Regions from separate parts of the Kluyvera sp. CRP genome, predicted to be linked through region 1. Evidence: predicted binding sites of a transcription regulator. Region 1 holds the regulator's gene; the other holds the start of a gene.
The links. Region 1 encodes sigma-54, which starts transcription at its own class of promoters, with help from an activator protein. Its sites were predicted from a motif close to GTTGGCACANNTTTCGCTNT; they were not measured.

Region 2: glnA (glutamate--ammonia ligase) is a predicted target of sigma-54. The motif match lies at 2,433-2,452, and genes of this name have one in related genera.

What each region holds. Positions count from the first base shown of each region.
Region 1 covers NZ_CP082841.1:1,683,096-1,687,308, reverse strand. The annotation lists gene lptA (lipopolysaccharide ABC transporter substrate-binding protein LptA) at 1-273, shown strand, start outside; gene lptB (LPS export ABC transporter ATP-binding protein) at 280-1,005, shown strand; gene rpoN (RNA polymerase factor sigma-54) at 1,051-2,484, shown strand; gene hpf (ribosome hibernation promoting factor) at 2,507-2,794, shown strand; gene ptsN (PTS IIA-like nitrogen regulatory protein PtsN) at 2,850-3,338, shown strand; gene rapZ (RNase adapter RapZ) at 3,372-4,213, shown strand, end outside.
Region 2 covers NZ_CP082841.1:1,064,041-1,068,253, forward strand. The annotation lists gene yihX (glucose-1-phosphatase) at 1-205, opposite strand, end outside; gene typA (ribosome-dependent GTPase TypA) at 338-2,161, opposite strand; gene glnA (glutamate--ammonia ligase) at 2,545-3,954, shown strand; gene glnL (nitrogen regulation protein NR(II)) at 4,161-4,213, shown strand, end outside.

The sequences.
Region 1 (4,213 bases):
TTCTACCAGATGCAGGACAACGGTAAGCCGGTGAAAGGTCGCGCGTCGAAGATGCACTATGAGCTGGCAAATGATTTCGTGGTGCTGACCGGCAATGCTTACCTTGAACAGCTGGACAGCAACATCAAGGGCGACAAAATCACCTACCTGGTGAAAGAGCAGAAAATGCAGGCGTTTAGCGACAAAGGCAAACGCGTCACCACCGTTCTGGTTCCGTCCCAGCTACAGGACAAATCCAAGGACCAGGCTCCGGCACAGAAGAAGAGTAACTAATTCGTTATGGCGACATTAACTGCAAAAAATCTGGCGAAGGCCTACAAAGGCCGCCGCGTCGTGGAAGATGTCAGTCTGACCGTCAACTCCGGTGAGATTGTGGGCCTGCTTGGGCCGAACGGCGCGGGTAAAACCACCACCTTCTACATGGTGGTCGGCATCGTGCCGCGCGATGCGGGCAATATCATCATTGATGACGAAGACATCAGCCTGCTGCCACTGCACGCTCGTGCCCGCCGCGGTATCGGCTATCTGCCGCAGGAAGCGTCGATTTTCCGTCGTCTGAGCGTCTACGATAACCTGATGGCGGTGCTGCAGATCCGCGACGATCTCAGTAATGAGCAGCGAGAAGACCGCGCCAAAGAGCTGATGGAAGAGTTCCACATCGAACATCTGCGCGACAGTCTGGGCCAGGCGCTTTCCGGTGGTGAACGCCGCCGCGTTGAAATCGCCCGCGCGCTGGCGGCAAACCCGAAGTTTATCCTGCTGGATGAACCGTTTGCCGGCGTTGACCCGATCTCCGTTATCGACATCAAACGCATCATCGAACACCTGCGCGACAGCGGCCTTGGGGTACTGATTACCGACCATAACGTCCGTGAAACGCTGGCAGTGTGCGAACGCGCTTACATCGTCAGCCAGGGGCATCTGATCGCCCACGGGACACCGCAGGAGATCCTGGAAGACGAACATGTTAAACGCGTGTATCTTGGGGAAGACTTCAGACTCTGATAGGGTAGTGGTTATCGACGTTAGCGGGAGATATTCGTTCTGAACATGAAGCAAGGTTTGCAATTAAGGCTCAGCCAACAGCTTGCCATGACGCCCCAGTTACAGCAGGCCATTCGTCTGTTGCAATTGTCTACGCTGGAACTTCAGCAGGAACTCCAGCAGGCGCTGGAGAGCAATCCCCTGCTCGAGCAAACCGATCTTCACGATGAAGTAGAGACTCAGGAAACCGTCGATAACGAAACGCTGGACAGCGTAGACGCGCTGGAAAAGCCGGACATGCCCGAAGAGCTGCCACTTGACGCCAGCTGGGACGAAATCTACACCGCCGGAACTCCTTCCGGTACCGGGGCGGACTATCAGGACGACGAACTGCCGGTTTATCAGGGTGAAACCACCCAGTCACTTCAGGATTACCTGATGTGGCAGGTAGAGTTAACGCCGTTTACCGATACCGACCGGGCGATCGCCACGTCGATCGTCGACGCGGTGGATGACACCGGCTACCTCACCGTCACCGTCGAAGATATCCGCGAAAGCATCGGCGACGACGAAATTGGCCTGGACGAAGTGGAGGCGGTACTTAAACGCATCCAGCGTTTCGATCCGGTCGGCGTAGCCGCCAAAGATCTCCGCGATTGTCTGCTGATCCAGCTGTCACAATTTTCAGCAGACACGCCGCGTCTGGATGAAGCGCGCCTGATTATCAGCGATCATCTCGATCTGCTCGCTAACCACGATTTCCGCTCGCTGATGCGGGTCACCCGCCTGAAAGAAGACGTACTGAAAGAAGCGGTCGATCTGATCCAGTCGCTGGATCCGCGCCCGGGCCAATCGATCCAGACCGGTGAACCGGAGTATGTGATTCCGGACGTACTGGTGCGCAAGGTCAACGATCGCTGGGTGGTCGAGCTGAACGCCGACAGCATTCCGCGTCTGCAGATTAACCAGCATTACGCGGGCATGTGCAACAACGCCCGCAACGACGCCGACAGCCAGTTTATCCGCAGCAACCTGCAGGAAGCCAAATGGCTGATCAAGAGTCTTGAGAGCCGCAACGATACGCTGCTGCGCGTCAGCCGCTGCATCGTCGAGCAACAGCAGGCCTTTTTCGACCTTGGCGAAGAGTACATGAAACCGATGGTGCTGGCTGACATCGCCCAGACCGTCGAGATGCACGAGTCCACCATTTCGCGTGTTACCACGCAGAAGTATTTGCATAGCCCACGGGGCATTTTCGAGCTTAAATATTTCTTCTCCAGCCACGTCAGCACCGAGGGCGGCGGCGAAGCCTCGTCCACGGCCATTCGGGCGCTGGTTAAGAAATTGATTGCCGCGGAGAATCCCGCGAAACCACTGAGCGACAGTAAGCTGACCACCATGCTCTCTGAACAGGGTATCATGGTGGCAAGGCGCACCGTTGCAAAGTACCGAGAGTCTTTATCCATTCCGCCGTCTAACCAGCGTAAACAGCTGGTCTGACACAACTGATAAGGAAGACACTATGCAGCTCAACATCACTGGACACAACGTCGAGATCACCGAGCCGATGCGCGAATTCGTGACCACGAAATTCAGCAAGCTGGAGCAGTATTTCGAGAGGATCAATCAGGTCCATATTGTGTTAAAGGTGGAGAAACTGACGCACATCTCGGATGCGACATTGCACGTGAACGGCGGCGAACTTCATGCCAGCGCGGAAGGGCAGGATATGTATGCCGCCATCGACGGTTTGATCGATAAACTGGCGAGACAGTTAACCAAGCACAAAGATAAACTAAAACAACATTGATTGTCCGAGCGATCGCCCGATATGCCTGCATATCGGGCGATGCTTAGGTGAAATTATGACAAATAACGATTCGGCTCTACAACTGAGCAATGTCCTTAACCAGGAATGTACCCGCAGTGCTGTGCACTGTCAGAGTAAAAAACGTGCGCTGGAAATCATCAGCGAGCTGGCGGCGAAACAGCTTAGCCTGCCGCCGCAGGTGGTGTTCGAAGCCATTCTGACCCGTGAAAAAATGGGCAGTACCGGCATCGGCAACGGCATCGCCATTCCTCACGGCAAGCTCGAAGAAGATACGCTGCGTGCGGTCGGTGTGTTCGTGCAACTCGAAACGCCAATCGCCTTCGACGCTATCGACAACCAGCCAGTCGATTTACTCTTTGCGTTGCTGGTGCCGGCCGACCAGACTAAAACCCATCTGCATACGCTTTCCCTGGTGGCAAAACGTCTGGCAGATAAAACCATTTGCCGCCGCTTGCGCGCCGCGCAGAGCGACGAAGAGCTGTATCAAATCATCACCGATACGGAAACCCACGATGATGCGTAATGGACATCACATCGTACTGAGGAGAAACGGTACATGGTACTGATGATCGTCAGCGGCCGCTCTGGCTCGGGAAAATCAGTGGCCCTGAGGGCGCTGGAAGATATGGGCTTCTACTGCGTTGATAACCTGCCGGTAGTGTTGCTGCCAGAGCTGGCAAAGACGCTGGCCGACCGCGAAATCTCGGCGGCCGTGAGCATCGACGTGCGTAACATGCCTGAAACCCCGGAAATCTTCGAACGGGCAATGGAAAACCTGCCGGAGAACTTTTCCCCGCAGCTGCTGTTCCTCGACGCCGACCGCAACACGCTGATTCGTCGCTACAGCGACACTCGCCGTCTGCACCCGCTCTCCAGCAAGAATCTGTCGCTGGAAAGCGCGATTGATGAAGAGAGCAACCTGCTGGAGCCGCTGCGCTCTCGCGCCGACCTGATTGTCGACACCTCCGAGATGTCTGTTCACGAGCTGGCAGAAATGCTGCGCACCCGTCTGCTGGGCAAACGCGAGCGCGAGCTAACGATGGTGTTCGAATCTTTCGGCTTCAAGCACGGCATTCCTATCGACGCCGACTACGTCTTTGACGTGCGCTTCCTGCCAAACCCGCACTGGGATCCGAAACTGCGCCCAATGACCGGCCTCGACAAACCGGTTGCCGCGTTCCTCGACAGGCACACAGAAGTTCACAACTTTATTTACCAGACCCGCAGCTATCTTGAGCTATGGTTACCTATGCTGGAAACCAACAACCGTAGCTATCTGACGGTTGCGATTGGCTGTACCGGCGGTAAGCACCGTTCGGTCTATGTTGCCGAACAGCTGGCTGACTACTTCCGCTCGCGCGGTAAGAACGTGCAATCTCGTCATCGGACGCTGGAAAA
Region 2 (4,213 bases), 620 kb from region 1:
GCGGAAGTTCCAGGTCGTGACACATCGCTTTCGCAAATGCTTCATCCGATATTTCACCGCGTTCGTGCTGGTGAAATGCCTCCCCCATAGTAAAGCGCTGCTTCAACTGCGCCAGCGGCACACGGGCAAGGTCGCTCCACGTTCCCAGAACACGGTTGAAATCAATGTCGACAATCACATTACCTAAATCAAAGATATAGAGCATTTTTGCCTCCGTTCACGCCGTGGAATTTTTACTGTAGCGGGAAAGGCGGGGTTTGACCATGAACAAAAGCGCGCTATCAGAAAAAGAAAAACCCCGCCATAAGGCAGGGTTTTGGTCACGGAAAAAAGAAGATTACTCTTCTTTCGCACCGCGCATTGCGCGACGACGGTCGTTTTCCGTCAGGTGACGTTTACGGATACGAATAGACTGCGGAGTCACTTCGACCAGTTCGTCATCATCGATGAATTCCAGAGCTTGCTCCAGAGTCATGCGGATAGGCGGAACCAGAACAACCGCTTCATCCGTACCGGATGCACGCATGTTGGTCAGTTTCTTACCGGTCAGGCAGTTTACGGTCAGGTCGTTAGAACGGCTGTGAATACCGATGATCTGGCCTTCGTAAACTTCTGCGCCGTGGCCCAGGAACAGCTTACCGCGATCCTGCAGGCTGAACAGTGCGAACGCAACTGCTTTACCCTGGCCGTTGGAGATCAGTACGCCGTTCTGACGCTGGCCCACTTCGCCCTGACGGATATCGTCATAGTGGCTGAAGGTGGAGTACAGCAGACCGGTACCGGAAGTCATGGTCATGAATTCTGAACGGAAGCCGATCAGACCACGGCTTGGGATCACGTAGTCGAGACGTACGCGGCCTTTACCGTCTGGATTCATGTTTTTCAGGTCGCCTTTACGCTCGCCCAGTGCCTGCATGACAGAACCCTGGTGCTGCTCTTCGACGTCCAGCGTTACGTTCTCGTATGGCTCTTGTTTGCGGCCATCGATTTCGCGGAAGATAACTTTCGGACGGGATACCGCCAGTTCGAAACCTTCACGACGCATGTTTTCAATCAGAACGGACAGGTGCAGTTCACCACGGCCAGAAACGCGGAACGCATCGGCGTCAGCGGTTTCTTCAACGCGCAGCGCTACGTTGTGCACCAGCTCTTTGTTCAGGCGGTCAAGGATCTGACGAGAGGTAACGAATTTACCTTCTTTGCCACAGAACGGAGAGGTGTTAACGCAGAAGAACATAGAAACGGTCGGTTCATCGACGGACAGTGCCGGCAGCGCTTCGACGTTCTGTGGATCGCAGATGGTGTCGGAGATGTTCAGCTCGCCCAGACCGGTGATGGCGATGATGTCGCCCGCTTCCGCGAGGGTGCTGTCGATACGTTCCAGACCCAGGTGAGTCAGCACTTTACCGACTTTACCGTTACGGGTTTTGCCTTCGCTATCGATGATAGTGATCTGCTGGTTCGGTTTCACTTTACCGCGTTTGATGCGGCCGATACCGATAACGCCAACGTAGTTGTTGTAGTCCAGCTGGGAGATCTGCATCTGCAGCGGACCATCAAGGTCTACGTCCGGCGCCGGTACATGGTCAACAATCGCCTGATACAGCGGGGTCATGTCTTCAGCCATGTCTTCGTGATCCAGACCCGCGATACCGTTCAGCGCCGAAGCGTAGATGATCGGGAAGTCCAGCTGCTCGTCGGTCGCGTCGAGGTTAACGAACAGGTCGAAGACCTGGTCAACAACCCAATCAGGACGCGCGCCCGGACGGTCAACCTTGTTGATGACAACAATTGGCTTCAGGCCGTGAGCAAATGCTTTTTTGGTCACGAAGCGCGTTTGCGGCATCGGGCCATCAAAGGCATCAACTACCAGCAGCACGGAGTCAACCATGGACATAACGCGCTCAACTTCACCACCGAAGTCGGCGTGCCCCGGGGTATCAACGATGTTGATACGGTAGTCATTCCATTTGATAGCGGTGTTTTTTGCGAGGATGGTAATCCCACGCTCTTTCTCCAAATCGTTGGAGTCCATCACACGCTCTTGAGTTTCAGCACGCTCGTCGAACGTACCGGATTGCTGCAGCAGCTTATCAACCAGGGTAGTTTTACCATGGTCAACGTGAGCAATGATGGCGATGTTACGCAAATTTTCGATCACAACTTTGCCTCGGGCATTAGAAATAGCGCGTTATTGTACACGGATTAATCGCACTACAAAACAGGATCACAGAGATCCTCCGCAAACAAGTATCGCAGAGTTTCTTTGTGATCGCTTTCACGGAGCATAAAAAGGGCACCTAATCACAATTTGCACCAATATGGTGCTCAACGCTCGCGTGTAAGCACTATAATGGTGCAAAACGGCTATCATGGTGCAGCCCTTTTGCACTATGGTGCGCATGATAGCGCCTTTTGGGGGTGATTTAAAAGTTGGCACAGATTTCGCTTTATATTTTTCACGGCAACAACGCCATTTTTAAGCAGTGATAGAAGACCTCGTTACCACGACGACGACAATGACAAATCCGGGAGATGTAAAGTATGTCCGCTGAACACGTTTTGACGATGCTGAATGAACATGAAGTGAAGTTTGTCGATCTGCGCTTCACCGATACTAAAGGTAAAGAACAGCACGTCACGATTCCTGCCCATCAGGTGAATGCCGAATTCTTCGAAGAAGGCAAAATGTTTGACGGCTCCTCTATCGGCGGCTGGAAAGGCATTAACGAATCTGACATGGTTCTGATGCCGGACGCATCTACCGCTCTCATCGACCCGTTCTTTGAAGAGTCTACCCTGATTATTCGTTGTGACATCCTGGAACCAGGCACCCTGCAGGGCTACGACCGTGACCCGCGCTCCATCGCTAAACGCGCTGAAGAGTACCTGCGCGCGACCGGCATCGCAGACACCGTTCTGTTCGGGCCAGAGCCAGAATTCTTCCTGTTTGACGACATCCGTTTCGGCGCGTCCATCTCCGGTTCCCACGTCGCTATCGATGACATCGAAGGCGCATGGAACTCTTCCACCAAATACGAAGGTGGTAACAAAGGTCACCGTCCTGGCGTGAAAGGCGGTTACTTCCCGGTTCCTCCGGTAGATTCTTCTCAGGACATCCGTTCTACCATGTGTCTGATCATGGAAGAAATGGGTCTGGTCGTTGAAGCGCACCACCACGAAGTGGCAACCGCTGGCCAGAACGAAATTGCAACCCGCTTCAACACCATGACCAAAAAAGCGGACGAAATTCAGATCTACAAATATGTGGTGCACAACGTTGCTCACCGCTTCGGTAAAACCGCGACCTTTATGCCAAAACCGATGTTTGGCGATAACGGTTCCGGTATGCACTGCCACATGTCCCTGTCCAAGAACGGCGTAAACCTGTTCTCCGGTGACAAATATGCGGGTCTGTCTGAGCAGGCGCTGTACTACATCGGCGGCGTTATCAAACACGCTAAAGCGATCAACGCCCTGGCTAACCCGACCACCAACTCCTACAAGCGTCTGGTCCCGGGTTACGAAGCGCCGGTTATGCTGGCTTACTCTGCCCGTAACCGTTCTGCCTCCATCCGTATTCCGGTTGTTGCTTCTCCGAAAGCGCGTCGTATCGAAGTTCGCTTCCCGGACCCGGCAGCTAACCCGTACCTGTGCTTCGCTGCACTGCTGATGGCTGGTCTTGACGGTATCAAGAACAAGATCCACCCGGGCGAAGCGATGGACAAAAACCTGTACGACCTGCCGCCGGAAGAAGCGAAAGAGATCCCACAGGTTGCTGGCTCTCTGGAAGAAGCACTGAACGCACTGGATGCAGACCGCGAGTTCCTGACTGCAGGTGGCGTATTCACTGATGAAGCTATCGATGCTTACATCGCGCTGCGCACCGAAGAGAACGACCGCGTACGCATGACTCCGCACCCGGTAGAGTTCGAGCTGTACTACAGCGTCTAATACGTTTTGAGTTGTACTTTCCCGATGATGTCGCGTCATTGCCGATGGGTGCTGGCGCGATAATCGGGAATTGAGTTGCCGTGGAAACTTTCAGCCCATCTCAGGATGGGCTTTTTTCTCCACCAACAACCTGATTTCCCGCGCTTTTTATCCGTAAAAAGCTATACTGCACTAAAACAGTGCAAGCCTTTTCAGGAGACTGCTAAATGGCAACAGGCGCGCTGCCCGATGCTGGGCAGATCCTTAACTCGTTAATCAA